4 regions of the Serratia sp. TSO36 genome follow, and region 1 is predicted to be linked to each of the others. Evidence: predicted binding sites of a transcription regulator. Region 1 holds the regulator's gene; each other region holds the start of a gene.

Region 1 (2,193 bases):
CCATCGCCACCTGAAAGGCGCGCTGCAGGCGCTTTTGCTCGAGGTTGTTGGCGTGCGGCAGGAAATTAAGCTGTTGGTACAACAGGCTGATCAGATCCATCACCTTTTGCTGGCGCACCAGCAGCGGCGGCAGCGCGGTTTGCGGATCGGTGTGCTGGGTCAGCAGCGAGTATTTGGCCTCGAAATAGTCTGCCAGTTCCAGGTAGAGCTGGCTCAGCGTCTCGCGCATCGGCTGCTCTTTCCACAGCTTGAACCAGAACCAGGTGAATAAGCCGTACCAGACGGTGCCGATGGCGTACAGCAGCGGCGCCTGCCAGATGGGCACCGTGCCGGCCGTGCTGAGGGCGAAGATGGCGGCCACCAGCGCCGCCGGCAACAGCCGGGCGTGCAGCGGGCTGATTTCACCGGTGACGCCGAGCAGCAGCGCCAGGCCCAGCATCAGAGCCGGCAGCGGCACGTGCCACAGTAGGGCTTGTTGCAGCAGCACGCTGCTGAAGGCGAACAGCGAGCCGCCAACCACCAGCCGTTTAAAGAAGCGCTTATGCGGCGTGTCCAGACCGGCGATATTGCAGCAGGCGGGCACCAGAGAGAACATCAGGCCGAGCTGCAGCTGGCCTATCAACAAGCCGAACAGCACCGGCAGGCACAACACCAGCGTTTGTCGCAGTGCGTAGTTGATTTCCGGGTGGTAGATCAGGCGGCGCCACATGGCAGAGAGCAGATAAAAAAACGGCGCAGATTGCGCCGTTTCTTCAGGGATTAACGGGTGCCGTAGACGACAATGGTTTTGCCGTGGGCGGAAATCAGGTTTTGATCTTCCAGCATTTTCAGAATACGGCCAACGGTTTCGCGCGAGCAGCCGACGATCTGGCCGATCTCCTGACGGGTGATCTTGATCTGCATGCCGTCCGGGTGAGTCATGGCGTCGGGTTGCTTCGCCAGATTCAGCAGGGTTTGCGCGATGCGGCCGGTCACGTCCAGGAAGGCGAGGTTGCCCACTTTTTCGGAGGTGACCTGCAGGCGGCTCGCCATTTGGGCGGACAGACGCATCAGGATGTCCGGGTTCACCTGGATCAGCTGGCGGAATTTCTTGTAGGAAATTTCGGCCACTTCACAGGCGGTTTTCGCGCGAACCCAGGCGCTGCGCTCCTGGCCTTCTTCGAACAATCCGAGCTCGCCGATGAAATCCCCCTGGTTGAGGTAGGACAGGATCATCTCTTTACCTTCTTCATCCTTGATCAGCACCGCGACGGAGCCTTTCACGATGTAGTAAAGCGTTTCGGCCTTTTCACCTTGGTGAATCAGCGTACTCTTCGATGGATATTTGTGGATATGGCAATGAGACAGGAACCATTCGAGAGTAGGGTCTGTTTGCGGTTTGCCGAGAACCATTCGCTGTTATCCTCTGTTGTTATCGCTGCCTTGTGTCACAGGGGTCAGAGTTCCCTGTAAAACCCGCCTGTAGCCGCAATCATGAGCGAGGGCTACCGGCAAGTTTTGAGGCGTGTCATAAAAATACGCTGTCGCTCTAGCATATTAACTTGCCGTAAGCGCTGCAAGCTACATTCTGTTAACATACCGGTAAAGGAGCCTTTCTCTGGGCGTTTCCCTGAAATTCAGTGTCCCGGAAAGATTTATTGCGGCTCTGTTTGTAGCACAGAGTAAGGCGGGTGTCTCGTGTTGTCTCGCTTCAGCATGATTAGCATCAGGTTACGTTGCCTGTTTCTATGCGAAAGCGTACTCTGATTTTAAGAAATCAACCGGAGTGACCAGAATGCAGGCAAGAGTTAAATGGGTGGAAGGGTTAACGTTTTTGGGTGAATCGGCCTCCGGCCACCAGGTGCTGATGGACGGCAACGCCGGCGATAAAGCACCCAGCCCGATGGAGATGGTGCTGATGTCGGTGGGCGGCTGTAGCGCGATCGACGTGGTGTCCATCCTGCAAAAAGGGCGCAACGACGTGCGCGACTGCGAGGTGAAGCTGACCTCCGAGCGCCGCGAAGAAGCTCCGCGGTTGTTCACCCATATCAACCTGCATTTCATCGTTACCGGCCAGGATCTGACCGACAAGATCGTCGAGCGTGCGGTGAACCTGTCGGCGGAGAAGTACTGCTCGGTGGCGCTGATGCTCAACAAGGCCGCCACGGTGACCCACAGCTTCGAGATCCGCCAACCGGCGTAATCGAGGCGGAG
Region 2 (2,193 bases), on a different contig from region 1:
CGATTACTTACAGAATACCGTGATGCGCAGCGGGGCGAACATCCCCACGCTGAGCGAAGACCAGAAGCAGAAGTTCGGCAACTATGCCGGCGATTACGCGATTTTGGTCGGCTTTTCGCAGCAGCTGTCCAAGTCGGTCGGCGCCAGCCTGACGCCGGCGCTGGATCAGATTAACCAGATCCGCACCGCGCAGGACTACCTGAACAAACGCGACGCGCTGCAGCAATCGGTCGGCGCGTTGAACCTGCTGGGCCAACAGATCCAGTCCGCTAAATCGCAGGCGGATACCGCCCGCGCGGCGCTGAAGCAGCCCGACGATCTGAAGGCGGTGTACAACCAGGCCTATGACAAGATCGTTACCGCACCGGCCAACGCCTTGATGCCGGCGATCCCGACCACCGCCGGCTTCGTGCAGGATCTGGTGCAGGTTGGCGATTTCCTGCAGAGCCAGGGCAATCAGGTCAGTTTCAACAACAACGGCGTGCAGTTCCGCACCGCGCAGCAGGTGGCGCAGTACAACACCATGATGTCGAATCTGGTGGCCAAGCAGCAGAACCTGCTGAATGCGCAGAAAGCCGTTCAAAGCGTGACGCAATAACGCACCGCTTGCACGACATACGGGCCGGCATTGCCGGCCCGTTTTATTTCCCCTCAGCGTTTCCAATAGCTTGCTGGTTTATTGCGCAGGCTTCTGTACTACACTTCAATTAATCCATTCATTCGGCAATGTAGTTTTCTTTCATTCATCACTTCGCTAGTTCCCGGCGGGATGAATGCTCACAGGGATGATCAAACAGAGCGTCGCGATCGGCGCCGCAGTTGAAAATAAATTGTGATGTTTATCACAATTTAAAAACAAACAATCAGTTTAAAAATGTGATCAACATCACTTTATTGTGGGTTTTCAGGCGATTTTTTTCTCACTGTGCTTTTTTTACACGCCATAAGTGTGATCTTTATCACTATAAATGGTGGTTTGTTGGGGTGTTGTGTGTGATTTGTGTCACAAAAAATCCGTGAAGTTCGCGTGACAAAAACAGCGTGATAGAGTCCGTTTCGCATACAGCGGCAACACGGCTGGATCGTCACAACAATAATCACGCGCTCTATTGTCAGCGCGTAACAATAGGGGTGTGTTTTATGTTTTCACCAGACATCAAGGTTAAAGTACAAAACTTTGGCCGCTTCCTGAGCAACATGGTGATGCCCAACATCGGCGCCTTTATCGCCTGGGGGATTATCACCGCGCTATTCATTCCAACCGGCTGGCTGCCGAATGAAACCTTAGCCAAGCTGGTCGGCCCGATGATCACCTACCTGCTGCCATTGCTGATCGGTTATACCGGCGGGCGGCTGGTGGGCGGCGAGCGCGGCGGTGTGGTCGGCGCTATCACCACCATGGGCGTCATCGTCGGCGCCGACATGCCGATGTTCCTCGGCTCGATGATCGCCGGTCCGCTGGGCGGCTGGGCTATCAAGCACTTTGACCGCTGGGTGGACGGCAAGATCAAAAGCGGTTTTGAAATGCTGGTGAACAACTTCTCCGCCGGCATCATCGGCATGCTGCTGGCGATCCTGGCTTTCCTGGGCATCGGGCCGCTGGTGGAGGTGCTCTCCAAGCTGCTGGCGGCGGGCGTGCACGTGATGGTGAAGAACAACCTGCTGCCACTGGCGTCCATCTTCGTTGAACCGGCGAAAATCCTGTTCCTGAACAACGCCATCAACCACGGCATCTTCTCGCCGCTGGGTATCCAGCAGGCCACGGAAGTCGGCAAGTCGGTATTCTTCCTGATCGAAGCCAACCCAGGCCCGGGCATGGGCGTACTGATGGCCTACATGTTCTTCGGCCGCGGCAGCGCCAAGCAATCCGCCGGCGGTGCGGCAATCATTCACTTCCTGGGTGGCATCCACGAAATCTACTTCCCTTACGTGCTGATGAACCCACGCCTGCTGCTGGCGGTGATCCTGGGGGGCATGACCGGCGTCTTCACCCTGACGATGCTGAACGGCGGCCTGGTTTCTCCGGCTTCTCCGGGTTCGATCCTGGCAGTGCTGGCGATGACCCCGAAAGGCGCCTACTTCGCCAACATTGCGGCGGTGTGCGCAGCCTTTGCCGTCTCCTTCGTGGTGTCCGCTTTCCTGCTGAAAACCTCCAAGGTGAAAGAGGATGACGATCTGGAAGCCGCGACCCGT
Region 3 (2,193 bases), on a different contig from region 1:
TCTTGCGGAAAAATTCTAGGGGATGCGCCCTCATAGGGGCTTGAGGTAGCTCAATCTTTTGCGGGATTAATAAGAAGTTCTGATGTTAGCCCTGCAACAGCTGCACCAGCAATGAACCGTTGTACAGCGCCTCTTTCACCAGCGCCGCGCCAGGCATGGTGCCCTGATTGAAGAACTGCGTGGATTCGACCTTGACCTGCTCGCTGTAGGCCGGCAGCGCCTGCTGGCGAATGCAGGAGGCGATGGCCGGATGCAGGATCTCCGCCGCGCGGTTGAGCGGCGAGCCCACCAGGATCTTCTCCGGATTGAACAGGTTGACCATGATAGCCAGAATGCGCCCCACGCTGTGGCCGACGCCGAGGATGATGTCCCGCGCCAGCTGATCCCCCGCCAGCGCGGCGTCGCACAGCGATTCGACGGTCAGCGGCGCGCCGTGCAGGCTGGAGCTCATCGAGCCGCTCAGCCGCTGCTGGGCGATCTCCAGCATGTTCTCGATGCTGGCCACGGTCTCGAGACAGCCGTGGTTGCCGCAGTAGCAGCGTTTGCCGTAAGGATCGACCTGGGTGTGGCCGATCTCCACCACGCTGTGGCTGCCGGCGTGCAGCACATGGCCGCCGGTGATCACCCCGGCGCCGACGTTATGGTCGATCACCACCTGAATGACGTTCTGGCTGCCGCGCGAGGCGCCGTACAGCGCTTCGGCCATGGTCCAGGCGCTGATGTCGTGCTGTAGGTAAACCGGCAGGCCGGTGCGGGTTTCCAGCGCCGGGCCGAGCGGCATCTCCAGCACGTCGTAAAACGGCATGCGGTGCACCACGCCGGACTGCACGTCGATCATGCCCGGCAGCGTAATGGCGATCGCCGTCAGCCGCTCCAGCTTGCTTTGATGGCGGATAAAGAATTGGTCGACTTCGGTCAGGATGCGTTTCAACAGCGGTTCGGGGTGTTCGGCCGCCAGCGGCAGCTGTTCCTCCACCACCAGTTTGCTGCTGAGATCGCGCAGCGCCAGCGTGATGCTGCCGCGGCTGATGCGGGCGGACAGGTAATGCCAGGCTTCGGTGTCCAGCACCAGGCCCACCGCCGGGCGGCCCCGGCTGCCGATTTCCTGGTACTCGGTTTCCTTGACCAGATGGGCTTCCAGCAGTTCGCGCACGATCTTGGTGATGCTGGCGGGCGCCAGCTGCGCGCGTTTTGACAGTTCGATGCGCGAAATCGGGCCCAGTTGATCGATTAGCCGATAAACCGCCCCCGCATTAGTCTGCTTGATTTGATCGATATGCCCAGGCTGCCCAACCGCAATCACAAACCTGCTCCTACTATTTTTCGCGCTTCTAAATAAAGACTAGGGGTTATGGTGGGGCTTTTGTCATACAGCGTCAACTATTTGATTCGTTATGTGATTTGCTGCACAAATTCCTCGCAATTTCAGCGTGAATCGAGTTTTATTTACCCGGTTTCGGCGTCATTTGAGCATCAACGCCATCAGCGCCTGTGCCGCAGCGGTCAGCGGCCGCCGGCGGTGATGCACCAGCCACACTTCAGTGGTGGCGTCCGGTTCCGCCAGCGGCAGGTAGCGCACGCCGTCCACCCGCACCCGGGCGAAAGAGGCCGGCAGAATCGACACCCCCAACCCGGCGGAAACCAGCCCGATAATGGTCATCGCTTCGCCCACTTCCTGGGTGATGTACGGAGTTATGCCGGCCTTGCCGAGCAGCAGCAGAATTTCGTCGTACAGCGCGGTGCCCACTTCGCGCGAGAAAAACACGAACGGCTCCTGCGCCAGATGTTGGAAACGCAGCGCGCCGCCGGGCGTTTCCGCCAGCGGATGCCCTTGCGGCACCACCGCCACCAGCGGTTCGCGCAGCAGCAGCTGATAGTGAAGCGCCTCCGGCAGCCGCGTGTTGCGCATCACCCCCAGATCCAGCTCACCGTTCAGCAGCGGTTCGATCTGCTGTTTGGTGTTGATTTCGCGCATTTTGATATGCACCTGCGGCGAGTGCTGACGAAAGGCGCGCAGGCTGCGCGACACCACGCCGATAAAGGGCGCGGAAGAGGTAAAGCCGATGGTCATTTCCCCCAGTTCGCCGCGATCCAGACGCGCCGCCTTTTCCGCCGCGCGCCCGACCTGATCGAGCACCTGATAGGCTTCTTTGAGGAACATCTCCCCGGCCTGGGTCAAACTGACGTTGCGGT
Region 4 (2,193 bases), on a different contig from region 1:
GGATGCCGCAGCGGCATCCCGAATCGGTGGCTTAACGGCTGGGGTGCTGCTGCAGCCGTTCGCTGCGGTAGAAGCTCAGCAGGCACCAGCCTAGGGCGATCAGCGCCAACGGCGCGGCGACGAAGCCGATGTTGCCCATGCCCAAATGCAGGCTTACCTGGTTGCCCAGCAGCGCGCCGCTGCCGATGCCGAAGTTGTACAGGCCGGAGAAGATCGCCATCGCCACGTCGGTGGCGTCCGGCGCCAGGCTCAGCACTTTGGCCTGCATCGACAGGCCGATGGCCATGATCGCCATGCCCCAGAAGATGCACAGCACCGTCAGGTGGCTTTCGCTGCCGGCGGCCGGCAACAACAGCAGCAGGCTCAAGGCCAGCAGCGCGATGGCGCCGATAAAGAAGCCGGAAGGAAAACGCTCGCTGTAGCGGCTGAACAGCAGGCTGCCGACGATGCCGGCGGCGCCGAACAGCAGCAGCATCAGCGTGGTGAAGTTCTCCGACAGCCCGGCCACGGTCTGGATAAACGGCTCGATGTAGCTGTAGGCGGTGAAGTGCGCCGTCACCACGATGACGGTCAGCATGTACAGTGCCAGCAGCGCCGGGCGTTTGAACAGCAGCGGCACGCTGGCCAGCGAACCGGAGTGCTCGCTTTTCAGCACCGGCAGCAGGCGCCACAGCAGCACCAGCGCCAGGGTGGCGCACACCGCGATGCCGATAAAGGTCATGCGCCAGCCGAGCAACTGCCCCACCACCCGCCCGAGCGGCAGCCCGAGCACCATCGCCAGCGCGGTGCCGCCCGCCAGCAGGCTCAGCGCCTGGGCTTTCTTGCCCGGCGGCGCCACGCGGATCGCCAGCGAAGCGGTGATCGACCAGAACACCGAGTGCGCCAGCGCCACGCCGGCGCGCGAGATGACCAGCGTGGTGAAGTTCCAGGCCACGGCGGTCAGCACGTGGCTGGCGATAAACAGCATGAACACGCCGATCAGCAGCTTGCGGCGCTCAATTTTGCTGGTCAGCAGCATGCACGCCAATGAGGCGGCGGCGACGATCCAGGCGTAGATGGTGATGATCAGGCCGACCTGTTCGGTTTGCATCGAGAAGCTGGCGGCGATGTCGCTCAGCAGACCGACCGGAATAAATTCGGTGGTGTTGAAGATAAAGGCCGAGACGGCGAGGATAACCACGCGCAACCAGGCGGTTGAGCGCGAAACGGCAGCGTGTTCCATGGTAAACAAAATCCGGACAGGTGCGTGCAAGTCGCGATATTTTAACCAACCGGCCCGCTAAATGCGATACGCGTCACACTTTAATTGTGTGGTTTTTTTCGCCGCATTTCGACACATTCGCAGACACACGGTTGCACAAATGCTGTGCTAATCTATTGAAGCGTACCAATTTTTCCTGCCGCTCTTCCCCTCCGGCCGCCGCAGACGACGCGCCGCGCCGAAGAACCGCGCGCAGTGTCCATTTGGCGTTTTCTGAGGCGAGGTCATTATGTCCGCGATTTATGATTGGTCCGTGCTCGCATTGCGCAATGTTTACGATCGCCGCATTCAGGGCAAGCCGGTGCTCGACAGCGCCGCGCTGTTCCCCGACGCCGAACGTTTCACCGCCCAGTGGCGGCAGATCCGTGAAGAGGCGCTGACCGTCGCCCACGATCTGCACAATATTCCCCGCTTTCACGAGATCATGATCCAGCAGGCGTCGATTTCCGCCAACGACGCGCGCGACTGGCGCATGTTCATCATGAAGGCCTACGGCCAACCGATCGCCCGCAACCTGGCGCGCTGCCCGACGCTGGCGGCGTTGATCGCTTCGTCCCCGGACGTGCTGTCCGCCTCGCTCTCCTTCCTGGCGCCCGGCAAGCAGGTGCCGCCCCACCGCGGGCCGTTTCGCGGCATTCTGCGCGGCTATCTGGTGCTGGACATGCCCAAACGCGCCGACGGGGTGCCGGCGGCGGTGCTGAAAGTGGACGGCCGCGAATACCGGCTGCACGAGGGGGAGTTCATGCTGTGGGACGACACCTTCGAACACGAAGTGTGGAACGACAGCCCGCAGGTGCGCACCGTGCTGCTGCTGGACATCCGCCGCCGCGACATGCCCGGCGGGCTGCGGCTGCTCTCCAGCGCCATCATCGCCCTGGTGCGGCTGAACGTGCGCTGGATGCAGCGCCAGTTCTGAGTCCGGCGCTCGGGCG

The links. Region 1 encodes CRP, which controls carbon source genes, mostly activating them, when cyclic AMP is high. Its sites were predicted from a motif close to ATGTGANNNNNNTCACAT; they were not measured.
Region 2: a site for CRP is predicted at 875-892, ahead of ACK3CV_RS00705 (PTS mannitol transporter subunit IICBA). Genes of this name have one in related genera too.
Region 3: a site for CRP is predicted at 1,395-1,412, ahead of mlc (sugar metabolism global transcriptional regulator Mlc). Genes of this name have one in related genera too.
Region 4: a site for CRP is predicted at 1,284-1,301, ahead of ACK3CV_RS16675 (sugar transporter). Genes of this name have one in related genera too.

The regions. Positions count from the first base shown of each region.
Region 1 covers NZ_JBJZOU010000026.1:50,414-52,606, reverse strand. The annotation lists gene ACK3CV_RS23310 (YccS/YhfK family putative transporter) at 1-709, opposite strand, end outside; gene crp (cAMP-activated global transcriptional regulator CRP) at 760-1,392, opposite strand; gene ACK3CV_RS23300 (OsmC family protein) at 1,775-2,182, shown strand.
Region 2 covers NZ_JBJZOU010000002.1:81,752-83,944, forward strand. The annotation lists gene ACK3CV_RS00700 (DUF3053 domain-containing protein) at 1-598, shown strand, start outside; gene ACK3CV_RS00705 (PTS mannitol transporter subunit IICBA) at 1,141-2,193, shown strand, end outside.
Region 3 covers NZ_JBJZOU010000013.1:12,744-14,936, reverse strand. The annotation lists gene mlc (sugar metabolism global transcriptional regulator Mlc) at 86-1,303, opposite strand; gene ACK3CV_RS12035 (LysR substrate-binding domain-containing protein) at 1,463-2,193, opposite strand, start outside.
Region 4 covers NZ_JBJZOU010000016.1:177,272-179,464, forward strand. The annotation lists gene ACK3CV_RS16675 (sugar transporter) at 32-1,222, opposite strand; gene ACK3CV_RS16680 (aspartyl/asparaginyl beta-hydroxylase domain-containing protein) at 1,491-2,177, shown strand.